One region of the Bradyrhizobium sp. BWC-3-1 genome, then DNA from elsewhere that is predicted to be linked to it. Evidence: predicted binding sites of a transcription regulator. Region 1 holds the regulator's gene; the other holds the start of a gene.

Region 1 (3,225 bases):
CTCGCGTCGCCGGTGAAACCGCGCCGCTGCTGTTCACCGCGCTATCGAACCAGTTCTTCAGCCTCGGCCTGAACAAGACGATGGCGAACCTGCCTGTGACCATCAACAACTTCGTGCAGAGCCCCTATGCCTATTGGAAGCAGTTGGCCTGGAGCGGGGCGCTGCTCATCACCCTGACCGTTCTTGCCCTTAATATTTTCGCGCGCATCCTTGGCGCCGAGAGGACCGCAAAATGAGTGATCTTTCCGTGTCGATGAGCGCGTCCGGTGGACTGCCGCATGCGGCGGTGCTGCCCGAGGCGCCTCCCAAGGTGACCGTGCGTAACCTGAACTTCTATTACGGCGAGCACCATGCGCTGAAGAACATCAACCTGACGCTCGGCGCCAACCGCGTTACGGCGTTCATCGGTCCGTCGGGCTGCGGCAAGTCGACCCTGCTGCGCATCTTCAACCGGATGTACGACCTCTATCCCGGCCAGCGCGCCACCGGTCAGCTCATGCTCGATCAGACCAACATTCTCGACCCCAGGCTGGACCTCAATTTGCTGCGCGCCCGCGTCGGCATGGTGTTCCAGAAGCCGACGCCGTTCCCGATGACGATCTACGAGAACATCGCGTTCGGCATCCGTCTCTATGAGAAGATCTCGAAGTCCGAGATGGACGGCCGCGTCGAGAAGGCGCTGCGCGGCGGCGCGCTGTGGAACGAGGTCAAGGACAAGCTCAACGCCTCCGGCCTGTCGCTCTCCGGCGGCCAGCAGCAGCGCCTCTGCATCGCCCGCACCGTCGCGGTGAGGCCCGAGGTGATTCTGTTCGACGAACCCTGTTCGGCGCTCGACCCGATCTCGACCGCCAAGGTCGAGGAGCTGATCCAGGAGCTGTCCGAGGATTACACGATTGCGATCGTCACCCACAACATGCAGCAGGCGGCGCGCGTCTCCGACAAGACCGCCTTCATGTATCTCGGCGAGCTGATAGAGTTCGACGACACCAGCAAGATCTTCACGTCGCCGTCCGATCGGCGCACGCAGGATTACATCACCGGCCGGTTCGGCTAGGAGACGCGACATGGGTTCTGAACATACCGCAAAGGCCTTCGACACCGACCTCCAGGAACTCACTCGCCTGGTCGCCGAGATGGGCGGCATCGCCGAGCGCATGATCGTCGAGTCCGTCGACGCGCTGATCCGCCGCGACGTCCCGCTCGGCCAGCGCGTCGTCGCCATCGACACCGAGCTCGACGCGCTGCAGAAGCGCATCGAGGAGCGTGCGGTGCTCACCATCGCCCGCCGCCAGCCGATGGCGGTCGATCTGCGCGAGATCGTCGGCGCCATGCGCGTCGCGACCGATCTCGAGCGCATCGGCGACCTCGCCAAGAACATGGGCAAGCGGGTTGCGGCGCTGGAGACGGACTTCCATCCGCTCAAGCTGTTCCGCGGCCTCGAGCACATGACCGACCTCGTGCAGCAGCAGGTCAAGTCGGTGCTGGACGCCTATGCCGCGCATGATTTGCCGGCGGCGATGGCGGTGTGGAAGGGCGACGAGGAAGTCGACGCCATCTGCACCTCGCTGTTCCGCGAACTCCTCACCTACATGATGGAGGATCCGCGCAATATCTCGTTCTGCATCCATTTGATGTTCTGCGCCAAGAACATCGAGCGGATCGGCGACCACGCCACCAATATCGCCGAGACCGTGTTCTACATGATCGAGGGCCAGGCGATCACCGACAAGCGGCCGAAGGGCGACATGACGACCTTTGCCAACACGGTACCGAACACCTGAAGATTTAAGGAGCGACGACCCGATGGGCGCACGCATTATGGTGGTTGAGGACGAGGAAGCCCTGACCGAGCTTCTCCGCTACAACCTCGAAGGCGACGGCTATGACGTCGAGACGGTGATGCGCGGCGACGACGCCGACACCCGCCTCAAGGAGCACATCCCCGATCTGATCGTGCTCGACTGGATGCTGCCGGGCCTGTCAGGCATCGAATTGTGTCGGCGGCTTCGCACCCGTCCCGAGACCAAGCAGCTCCCGATCATCATGCTCACCGCGCGCGGCGAGGAGAGCGAGCGGGTGCGGGGTCTTGCGACCGGCGCCGACGATTACATCGTCAAGCCGTTCTCGGTGCCGGAGCTGCTGGCGCGCGTGAAAGGCCTGCTGCGGCGCGCGAGCCCGGAGCGCCTCGCCACCGTCCTTGCTTTTGGCGACATCGAGCTCGACCGTGACAAGCGCCGCGTGGCGCGCTCGGGCCGGCCGATCGATCTCGGTCCGACCGAATATCGCCTGCTGGAGTTCTTCCTGGAGCACCCGGGACGGGTGTTCTCGCGCGAACAGCTGCTCGACAGCGTCTGGGGCCGCGACATCTATATCGACGAGCGCACCGTCGACGTGCATATCGGCCGCCTGCGCAAGCTGCTCAATCTCGGCCGCGAGCAGGACCCGATCCGCACCGTCCGCGGCGCCGGCTACGCGCTGGATGATCGGTTTGCCAAGGCAGAGCAGGTGTAGGGTTGCAGGCTTGTTTGTTGGCGAGCTGTCCCTGCATTCTCAGCCGTCGTCCCGGACAAGCGAGCGAAGCGAGCGCTGATCCGGGCCCATAACCACCGAACGTGGTTTGGCGAAGACTCGGAGTGACCCCTTCCGCACGATTATTGCGTGCTCGGAGTATGGGTCCCGGCCCCCTGTGCGCAATTGCGCACTAGGCCGGGACGACACTGAAATTGTTGAACTGTCTTCGCGTGACGACTAACGGGGACCCGGCTTTACCGGTGCGCGGCGCCGATCCGACGCCGGCTGGTACGCAACGCGCGAGTGCTGAGCGCAATAGGGCAGTCCGGACAGCGCCCTTCCACCGCAGAAGAAGAAGTCCGGGCTCGAGGGATCGCCGACCGGCCAGTGGCAGGTCGCCTCGTTCAATTCCAGCAGCGACAGCCGCTGGCTCATCGGCACCACGTTGTCATAGGTGACCGGATCCGGCTCAGCCTCCACCTCGAAGGCCTGCGCCAGCGCGGTGTTGCCGCGCGAGATCGGGCGGCTCACCCGCATCATGTGCTGCGCGGGGCGCGCCTTGCGCGGCCGCGGCGCTGCCGATGATGGGCTCTTGGCGCGGCCCGAAAGGCCGAGCCTGTGCACTTTGCCGATCACGGCATTGCGGGTCACATTGCCGAGCTCCGCCGCGATCTGGCTGGCCGAAAGTCCGGCCTCCCAGAGCTTTTTCAGCTG
Region 2 (3,225 bases), 1.1 Mb from region 1:
GATCGAGCAGGCGGTGGGTATAGTCGAAGGTCGGGCCGAGGATCTGGCCGCCGGGAATGTCCTTGAAGGTCGGGGACACCCGCCGCCGTACCCGCATCGCGCCGGTCTCGACCGGCTCGCTGGCGCCGAAGCGGGGCAGCGTCGCGCGGAAGGCGCGGACCAGGAAGATCGCCTCGATCAGATCGCCGCGCGCCTGCTTGATGGCGAGCGCCGCGAGCTCGCGATCATAGAGCGAGCCTTCGCTCATGACGCGGTCCACGGCGAGACCAAGCTGCTCGGAGATCTGGTCGAGCGAGATTTCCGGAACGCTTTGGTCGCCACGCCGCGCACTGGCGAGCAGGCGATGGGCGTTCTCGATGGCGCGTTCGCCGCCTTTGACTGCGACATACATGCTTAGCTTCCCTTGCTCACGACACGCGTGGTGCGCGGAATCGCAACCACGGCATCATTTGCGACCAGCACCACATCGATGCCGCGCGGAAACAGCGTTTCGTTGACGCGCAGGCGCTCGAACAGGTCGAACGGCTTAATCGAAGCCTGGAGCGTCGCGACACCGTCAATGCCGGGGCCGCGCAGCTCGAAGCTCCGCCCTCCGTCCAGACTCTCGACCTGCAGGATCAACGTGGTCGACCGATCCGGATATTCGCTGGTGCCGAGCGCGAAGCGCTCCAGCGAAGGCAGCGCCCCGCCGTCGCTGATCAGCGCGAAGCTGGCGATGGAAGAATCCTGCACCACCGGCGCACCAGTATGGAATTTCAGCCATTTCACGACGTCGGAAGTCTCATGCATGCGCGCATCGAGCCAGAGCGGCGTGTCGTGATCGAACAGCGTCAACGCGATCGCGGCCGTGCCGCGCATCATCACATGAGGCGCTCCTGATGTCGGCACGATGCGCTGGACCGACCCCGGCCGGGCCATCGCGTCCATGACCGAACGAAAGGTCGATTGCGCCGACAGCACCTTGTCGGCGAACCCGGGGGGCAGTTCCGCAATCGTGGTCATGATCTCACCCCTCACCGCGCACCATGGTATAGAAATCAACCTTCGTCGCGGCGGTCTGGGCCGCCACCTGCTTGCGCCTGACCATAAGCTGCTCACGCAACGGCGCGATAATGTCCCGCTCCACCGCGCCGGCGAAATCGCGGGACTGCACCAGGGCATCGCACAGCGCGATCAGCCGCGCCTTCTCGCCGTCGCGACCGAGCGTGTAGCCGAAACCGACCTCGCCGCTCGCAAGCCGCACCGCGGCGCGCGACACCGTGGCTTCACCGAGGTTGAACGGCGCACCGTCACCGCCGACCCGGCCGCGCAGCATGACGAGGCCGTTTTCCGGCGCGCGCAGATCCTGATGCGCCGGCAAAACGAGAGCGTCGAGGCGAGCGGCGATCTCGCCCGCCTCCGCGTGCGCCAGCACGGCCATTGCGGCCTTGCGCTGGGCTTGCTGATTATTGTGCTGGGTCACCGCATCCACCGACTTCTCTGCAGAACTTGCCGAATCCAAGTTGTCTATGATACTAGACAACTTGATACGGGAGCGCCATGACTGTTTCGTGACAAAGGCGTGATTTCTGGAGTAGCTTCCCGGCCACATGAGCATGCAGGACACAGCCTCCTCCGGCGTCGCGTTGTGGCGTCTCGTTGCCGACGGCATCGAGCGCGGCATCGCCGACGGCCGCTTTGCGGCGGGCGACAAGCTGCCGGGCGAGGTGGAGATCGCCGAAACCTATCGCGTCAACCGCCACACCGTGCGACGCGCGCTGGCCGCGCTTGCCGAGCGCGGCATCGTGCGGGCAGAACGCGGCAGCGGAACCTATGTCGAGGCGCAGAAGCTCGCTTATCCACTGCGCTCGCGGACCCGTTTCTCCGAGATCGTCGGCGCGGACGGCCGCGAACCGCATGGCCGGCTGATCGAGGCGTCCGCTGACGTTGCGACCCGCGAACTCGCGCGGGAGCTTGGCCTCAAGACCGGCGCACCGCTGGTCCGGATCGAGGCGATGCGCCTCGCCGACCGCACGCCGATCTGTGTCTCCACGACGTGGCTGTCGGCGCAGCTATTCCCGGCTGCGGGCGACGTCTTTGCCGCGACCCGCTCGATGACGAAATTGCTCGAGCATTACGGCGTCCGGGACTATCGCCGCGGCGCGACCCGGATCACCGCCGGTATCGTCGACGCAACCGACGCCGCACGGCTCGATCTGGCGCTGGGACGGCCGATCCTGGTGGTCGACGCCACCGATCACGATCTCGACGGCAAGCCGCTGGTGACCAAGCATTCGCGCTTTGCCGCGGAGCGGGTGGAATTTCTGGTGGAGAACGGGTGAACTGGCTGCCCTCTGCCCCTCTCCCCTTGCGGGAGAGGTGGCTCGCCGCGCTAGCGGCGAGACGGGTGAGGGGTTGCCTCCGCGCACTGATCTGAATTGAGGATGCAGACCCCTCATCCGGCGCTTCGCGCCACCTTCTCCCACAAGGGGAGAAGGAAGAAGGTTACGCCACCGCCCGCCGCCCGATAATCGCAAAACGCAATTTGCCCGAAACGAAATCGATCGCAGCGACTGCGACCAGGATCATCAGGATCAGGAACGACACCTTCTGCCATTCCAGCACGCGGATCTGCTCGGCGAGTTGGAGGCCGATGCCGCCGGCGCCGACGATGCCGATGATGGTGGCCGAGCGCGTGTTCGACTCGATGAAATAGAGCACCTGCCCCGCAATCACGGGCAAAACCTGCGGCAGCAGGCCGAAGCGAATCTCGTGCAGCGCGCTGCCGCCGGAGGCGCGGATGCCCTCGACCTGCTTCTGGTCGGCGCCCTCGATCGCCTCCGAGAACAGTTTTCCGAAGGCGCCGAAATCCGACACGGCGATGGCGAGCACGCCGGCAAACGGGCCGAGCCCGACCACGTTGATCCACACCAGCGCCCAGATCAACGTGTCGACGCCGCGAATCAAATCCAGGAAACGTCGGACCGGAAAGCGCAGCAGCTTTGATGGCACGACATTACGCGCCGCAAGAAGACTGACCGGCAGTGCGAACAGCGCGGCGAGCGTTGTGCCGAGCAGCGCGATCGACAGCGTCTCGCCCAGCGCCTTCAGATAGACCGGCAGCGACGAGCCGGGATCCGGCGGGATCATCATCAGGCTGATCCAGCCGAGCTGGTTGAGGCCCGCGACGAACCGCGACGGCGAGAAGTCGAGATCGACGAGGCCGTAAATCAGGATCGCGAGCGC

The links. The regulator PhoB, encoded in region 1, activates phosphate uptake and scavenging genes when phosphate is short. The targets are predictions, from matches to a motif close to TGTCATNNANCTGTCAT.
Region 2: the regulator PhoB is predicted to act here: its motif matches at 1,540-1,556, upstream of phnF (phosphonate metabolism transcriptional regulator PhnF).

What each region holds. Positions count from the first base shown of each region.
Region 1 is NZ_CP136625.1:8,464,494-8,467,718, reverse strand. It holds gene pstA (phosphate ABC transporter permease PstA) at 1-236, shown strand, start outside; gene pstB (phosphate ABC transporter ATP-binding protein PstB) at 233-1,054, shown strand; gene phoU (phosphate signaling complex protein PhoU) at 1,065-1,781, shown strand; gene phoB (phosphate regulon transcriptional regulator PhoB) at 1,804-2,511, shown strand; gene RX329_RS40470 (GcrA family cell cycle regulator) at 2,749-3,225, opposite strand, start outside.
Region 2 is NZ_CP136625.1:751,331-754,555, reverse strand. It holds gene RX329_RS03620 (carbon-phosphorus lyase complex subunit PhnI) at 1-391, opposite strand, end outside; gene phnH (phosphonate C-P lyase system protein PhnH) at 394-1,002, opposite strand; gene phnG (phosphonate C-P lyase system protein PhnG) at 1,007-1,471, opposite strand; gene phnF (phosphonate metabolism transcriptional regulator PhnF) at 1,590-2,321, shown strand; gene phnE (phosphonate ABC transporter, permease protein PhnE) at 2,485-3,225, opposite strand, start outside.